One region of the Veillonella sp. CHU110 genome, then DNA from elsewhere that is predicted to be linked to it. Evidence: riboswitches for the same ligand, from Rfam matches in the RefSeq annotation. Region 1 holds a riboswitch; each other region holds the start of a gene.
The links. A riboswitch is a leader RNA that binds a small molecule or an ion and turns the genes downstream of it on or off. The one in region 1 is predicted to bind thiamine pyrophosphate.

Region 2: another riboswitch for thiamine pyrophosphate. It lies ahead of thiD (bifunctional hydroxymethylpyrimidine kinase/phosphomethylpyrimidine kinase); the one in region 1 lies ahead of thiC (phosphomethylpyrimidine synthase ThiC).
Region 3: another riboswitch for thiamine pyrophosphate. It lies ahead of thiS (sulfur carrier protein ThiS); the one in region 1 lies ahead of thiC (phosphomethylpyrimidine synthase ThiC).

What each region holds. Positions count from the first base shown of each region.
Region 1 covers NZ_RQVA01000004.1:99,480-101,754, forward strand. Annotated here, with positions in the region: gene thiC (phosphomethylpyrimidine synthase ThiC) at 1-1,058, opposite strand, end outside; TPP riboswitch at 1,133-1,240, opposite strand; gene pflB (formate C-acetyltransferase) at 1,496-2,275, shown strand, end outside.
Region 2 covers NZ_RQVA01000006.1:32,230-34,504, forward strand. Annotated here, with positions in the region: gene thiE (thiamine phosphate synthase) at 1-461, opposite strand, end outside; gene thiD (bifunctional hydroxymethylpyrimidine kinase/phosphomethylpyrimidine kinase) at 556-1,362, opposite strand; TPP riboswitch at 1,429-1,525, opposite strand; TPP riboswitch at 1,606-1,713, shown strand; gene cytX (putative hydroxymethylpyrimidine transporter CytX) at 1,858-2,275, shown strand, end outside.
Region 3 covers NZ_RQVA01000005.1:40,092-42,366, forward strand. Annotated here, with positions in the region: gene EO122_RS03175 (hypothetical protein) at 1-53, shown strand, start outside; gene EO122_RS03180 (coenzyme F420-0:L-glutamate ligase) at 65-721, shown strand; TPP riboswitch at 798-897, shown strand; gene thiS (sulfur carrier protein ThiS) at 1,154-1,348, shown strand; gene thiF (sulfur carrier protein ThiS adenylyltransferase ThiF) at 1,349-1,924, shown strand; gene EO122_RS03195 (thiazole synthase) at 1,938-2,275, shown strand, end outside.

The DNA of each region.
Region 1 (2,275 bases):
TGAGCTGCAATTTTGAAAGCCATAATTCCTTCTTTCACATCGTTTTCATCAGGTAAAGCCAAATGTTCTGCTGGTGTCACATAACAGAGGAACGCAGCTCCATGCATTGCTGCCACAGCACCACCGATGGCTGCCGTAATATGGTCGTAACCTGGTGCAATATCTGTCACCAATGGGCCTAATACATAAAATGGAGCTCCATCACAAATTGTTTGTTGTACTTCCATATTAGCTTGTACCTGATTCAATGGCACATGACCTGGACCTTCTACCAAGACTTGTACACCACGTTCACGAGCTCTTTTTGTTAATTCCCCAAGACGAACAAGTTCTTCGATTTGACAAATATCTGTAGCATCCGCCAAACAACCAGGACGGCATGCATCGCCAAGGGAAATAGTCATATCATATTCTGCACAGATTTCTAAGATTTCATCGTAGTATTCATAGAATGGGTTTTCTTGCCCTGTCATAGACATCCAAGCAAATACTAAACTGCCACCACGGCTGACAATATTTAATTTACGTTTATGACGCTTAATCTGTTCCACAGTATGCTGCGTAATCCCACAGTGTAATGTTACAAAGTCTACCCCATCTTCTGCATGCAGGCGAATCGTAGAAATAAAATCCTCTGCTGTCAATTCGCCTAAATCTTTTTGATGGTGAATCACACTATCGTAAATAGGAACTGTGCCGATCATAACAGGACATTCTTTCGTCAACAATCGACGAAAGATACGTGTATCACCATGAGTAGATAAATCCATAATAGATTCAGCCCCTAAGGCTACCGCATGATTCACTTTTTTCATTTCTTCTTCGTAATCTGTGCAGTCTTTTGATGTACCTAAATTGACATTAATTTTTGTACGTAAAGCTTGTCCTATACCCTCAGGTTGTAAAGAAGTATGATGTTTATTACATGGTATTGTAACATGTCCCTTTGCCACCAAATCCCGTAACACTTCAACATCCATGTTTTCTTTTTTTGCCACTACTTTCATTGCATCGGTGATAATTCCTTTTTGGGCTGCTTGCATTTGTGTGTAAAACATAAAGGCTCCTTTCACTACAAAGGAGCCTATCGGTATTTTATAAAAAAGGGTATCGATACATATATCGATACCCACATAGCTGTCTGCGTGCTTCCTACGCGGGCATGATCCCGATCAGGTCAAAAGGTCAGGTACTTATAGCCCTTTCTCAGCCTATCTCATAGGCTCCCTTGCAATCCTAAATTATATTGTAATCATAGTATATCATAATTATCTTATAGTGAGAATATAGAATAAATATTATTTAAAATATATACATCCTACAATCCTAATAAGCATATTAATTAAAATTGGTCTATAGTATGACCATTTACTCATACACCACTTTCAAAAATAATATAACCTATGCAAAAATAATGATTGTAATGATAATTATTATAGATTACAATAAAAATAACCCTATGGGTTGCGTTTTAATGTGTATTTGGAGGTATATTATGCAACAAGCATGGAAAGACTTCAATACAGGTGTATGGGATAAATCCGTGGACGTACGCGATTTTATCCAACGAAACTATGTGCCTTATGTAGGCGATGATTCTTTTCTAGTAGGTCCTACAGAACGAACTACTAGACTTTGGCAACGGGTATTGGATTTATATGAGGAAGAACGACAAAAAGGTTCTGTCATCGATGCAGATACTGATGTAGCAACTCATATTACGGCACATGCCCCTGGATATATTATTAAAGAAGATGAACAAATTGTAGGTCTTCAAACTGATTATCCTTTAAAACGTGCCATGTTCCCTTATGGTGGTTTACGAACTGCTAAAAGTGCTATCGAAGAGTATGGTTACAAAATGGATCCAACTCTTGAAAGCTTCTTTAAAACTCATCGTAAGACACACAATGATGGTGTATTTGATGTATATACACCTGAGATGAGAGCTGCTCGCTCTGCTCACATTATTACGGGCCTACCTGACGCGTATAGTCGCGGCCGAATTATCGGTGATTATCGCCGCGTAGCCTTATATGGTATTGATTATTTGATCAAAGACAAAGAAGATCAATTCAACATCACCATGGGCGATATGATGCCAGATGTCATTCGTGACCGCGAAGAAATTCGAGATCAAATCCGTTCTTTAAAAGAGTTAAAAGAAATGGCTGCGTCCTACGGATTTGACATCTCCAAACCTGCTACCGATGTAAAAGAAGCGATCCAATGGCTATACTTTGGCTATTTAGGTGCTATCAAAGAACAAAACGGT
Region 2 (2,275 bases), on a different contig from region 1:
GGGCCTCGCACAGTTTTGGCATCTTTTTTTGTGCTTGTCTCATACATAGGACCTACACCGATGTAATCCACATAGTCCAACTTTGTGTTTTCTAACTCTTCTACAGAATTAATGGACGTCCCCACAAGAGCATTAGGTAATTGTTTGCGTACCTCTTCAAGAGCCATATCGTCTTGACCTACATGAACTCCATCAGCACCAATTCGTTCTGCTAATTCTACATCATCATTGATGATGAAAGGCACTCCATATTCCTTACAAATGTGTTGCAACTCTCGTGCCAACTGTTCTTTTTCGTCCCCTACAAGAGCACCTTCCCCTTTTTCACGGAATTGAAAGCACGTAATGCCACCTTTACACGCTTCTGTAAGAGTTTTGTGAATATCCTTCGTATTCGGTGTTCCACAAATGAAGTACAACCCCATCATGGATCGCACTATATCTATATCATGATGTTTCAAAATAATCCTCGTTTCTTAAATGCCAACTATAAAAGATCACTTATAGTATACCATGACACCTAGTATAGTCGATATGATATGAATCATACCTGTATTACTCAGCATACTCATCCCCATAGGCCATATGATTCACTGGTCCATTGCCTGTGCCCAACGCTGGATTATGCAAGATTGCTAGGCGAATATACTCTTTACCAATGGTAATGGCATCTTCCAAGGATTTCCCTTTTGCTAATTCCGCTGTGATCACCGCTGAGAATGTACAACCTGTGCCATGGGTATGTACTGTATCATATTTAGGACTTGTCCAAGATCGACGCATGGACATAGTCTCTTTCGTAAATAAATAGTCTGTAGCCTCCTCACCGATGTGACCACCTTTAATAATCACTGCTTGAGGACCTAACTCTTGTAAAATACGAATTCCGGCTGTATGCATAGCTTCTACCGTATCGATTTTCATATCTGCCAACACTTCAGCCTCACTACGGTTCGGAGTAATCAAAGTCGCTTTCGGAATCAATTTACTTTGTAAGGCTTTCACAGCCTCATCGGAAATCAATCGATCCCCACTAGTGGCGATCATCACAGGGTCTAACACATAGGGTACCTTAGGATCTATATATGTCCCGATGAGTTCCATCATCTCTGCTGTGGCTAACATACCAGTTTTAACTGCTTCTGGTACTATATCTGTATACACCGATTGTAACTGTGCTTCAATCATAGATACATCCATATGGACAATGTGGGTTACACCACGAGTATTTTGTGCCACTACGGAAGTAATCACAGCCATACCGTATACATGACGACTTTGAAAGCTTTTTAAGTCCGCCATCACCCCTGCACCACCTGTTGGATCTGTTCCCGCAATCGTTAATGCTCTATGTAATTTCATAGCTATCTCCTTTACTAGTAACAAAAAAGAACCAATCCTTCGGACGGTTCTTGTACGATTCTTAGTATTCGATGCCATCCACTTTCCTACGCCAGCATTATCTGGTTCAGGTCTAGGGTTTTGATACTCATCAATCTCAGCATAAGCACCCCTAGTGGTTCTTATATTAATTTAGTTATATCATGAAATAGGAACCAATGCAATATAAATTCCTATTGACGTAGTATCCTTCACTCCGTATAATACACCTATAAGGGGTGCTCACTGAAGTGGGCTGAGAAGTCTCTATGTGTGACTAACCCATAACCTGATTTGGATAATGCCAACGTAGGGATATATTAGTATATTTTTTATAATACCTATACAAATACACAAGGACATATTACTATATGGATCCTTCTTATAATACTAGGTCTCTTAAGAATATCTATCATCTACAGGCTAATCGTTTCAGATTAGTCTTTTTTGTTCCCACTGGCATGGATAGGAGTATTCATGACTGATTCAAAACTTTCATCATCGCGGTTGTCCCTCATTTGGTTCGGCGCCGCTCTTTCCATTGCGGAAATTATGACGGGCACCTATTTTGCGCCCCTAGGATTTTCCGACGGCCTATTAGCCATCATCATCGGTCACGTCATCGGCTGTTTGTTATTATTTGGTGCAGGACTCATCGGCGCTCGTGAACACATGAGTTCTATGCAAACTGTATCCACTGTCTTTGGCAATGGAGGCATGAAATTATTTTCCATTTTAAACGTTCTACAACTGATTGGTTGGACCGGTATTATGATTTATGACGGTGCTCTTGGTGCCGTAGAGTTATGGAATCTACCATTCACTGCGTGGACTTTCATTATCGGTGCTCTCATCATTGTATGGCTCTTCATTGGTATCCGTAACATGGGCTATA
Region 3 (2,275 bases), on a different contig from region 1:
AAACTAGAATTACTCTAACTGCAGAAGAGTTAGAAGTCGCTATGCGTAAATAGGAGGTGGCACTATGGCAGAATTAGAACTTTTACCAATACCTACGCGCATTTTAACTGAAAAAGATGATATCGTAGAAGCCATCGTAGAATTTGCAGGCCCTTATGTGGGACCAGAAGATATTGTATGTGTTGCAGAATCCGTAGTGGCCATTACGCAACGAGAATTTACTCGACCAGAAGAGTTACGTCTATCATGGCAAGCAAAATTTTTAAATCGATTCATTCATCCTGATGGTTCGATGGCTTCTGTATATGGTATGCAGGCAGCTATGGACAAAGAAGGGGAATGGAAAATGATGTTCGCCTTTGTGTGCGGGGCTGTGGCAAAGCTATTTAAAAAGTCTGGTGTGTTTTATCAAATGGCACGCACTGCGTCTTTAACTGATGATGTGACAGGTACTATGCCACCATTTGATAAATGCATTGTGTATGGTCCGAAGCAACCACATGCAGTAGCAGATGCCATTATGAAAGCTACGGGAGCCTATGGAGCTTGTGTAGCGGACGTGAATGACTTGAAACGAGCTGCGATTTTAGGGCACAGCCGTGGACTAAAACCACAACAAATTGCACAGATTTTGATTGACAATCCATTTGGTAATGACAGTCAAATGACACCGATCGTAGTGATTAAAAATTATGCCTCTGTATCTGCTCGCAGAGGATAATGCGAGAGTAGATACTCTAATAGGTAGAAAGATTGATACACATACTTGCAAAATATGTCGTATCAGCGTATACTGAAAGTGAACTTTGGGGAGCCCTGTGGCTGAGAGTAAACGTTAGTTTTGACCCATAACCTGATTTGGATAATGCCAACGTAGGATAAGTTTGATTCGTCATACCGAGGACATCCAACAGGATGTCCTTTTTTGTATGTTTTACAGGGGGGTATATCACCGGTAGATACAGAATGAAGGTGCATCTCAGTGGATGTAAAGAGGAACAGAATAGTGAGACGATAGAGTGCTACAGCATGAAGGGGCATACCACCGCGGGTATGGTTTTTCGTGCTGTTTTTTTACTAGGAAGTGATAGTGCGTTACATGCAGTGTCAGTGTGATGGATAATAGAGTATATCCGCATATAATAAGGAGGACATGATGAAAGTAAATGGAAACAATTATGAATATACAGGTCAAACTGTACAAGAGGTATTGGAAGCATTGCAATTCCGCCTCGATCGTATTGTTGTGGAATATAATGGCAAGATTCTTTCAAAATCGGATTGGACATCTACACGTGTGAGTGCCGCAGATACGATGGAAGTAGTTACATTCGTAGGAGGTGGCTAAATGCAAGCATTAGGGGATAAAAAAGTACTTCTCATTGGTGTTGGTGGCGTAGGCTCTCATGTAGCAGCGGCCCTATGTCGTGCTGGAATTGGCCAACTGGAAATCGTAGACTTTGATGTAGTAGATGAAAGCAATCTAGGTCGTCAATATTACGATGTGAATGATGTAGGGGTTGTCAAAGTGGAGGCTATGAAAGCCCATCTCAATCGAATGAATCCAAACTGTACAGTCATCGCTCATGATGAACGATTAACGCCGGAGCGATTGGCAGAGTTAGTAGAAGGCCATGACATGATTGTGGAAGCCGTAGACCAAGCTGTGACAAAAGCTTGGATGACAGAAGTCATTTTAACGCATCCTACAGAGCCATTGCTAGTAGGCTGCTCTGGTATGGCGGGTTGGGGTGATAGTAATGGTATCCGTCGTGAACGCAGACACCATCGTTGGTACCTTTGCGGAGATGGCGTAAGCGACATCGATTCGATTGGAAAAATTACAGCAGCTCGTGTGATGGTGTGTGCAGGGCACATGGCGAATGCAGTGATTCAATTATTACATGGAGAAGATATTGATTAAGGAGACTCTAGATATGTCACAATCTGTAGCAACAATGCAAGTACAAGATACATGGATTTTAGGTGGTCATACATTTCAATCCCGATTTATTTTGGGGTCGGGTAAATTTTCTATTGATTTAATTGAAGCCGTTTTAGAAGAGGCAGGAGCAGAGATGATTACTCTTGCCTTGCGCCGTGCGGTGGGTGGAGATGTAGAAAATATATTAGATGCTATCCCGAAAGATACCATATTAATCCCTAATACAAGTGGCGCTAGAGATGCAGAGGAAGCAGTACGCATTGCTAGACTTTCACGGGCCACAGGTTGCGGAGATTTTGTGAAAATAGAAATTATGAAAGATTCTAAATA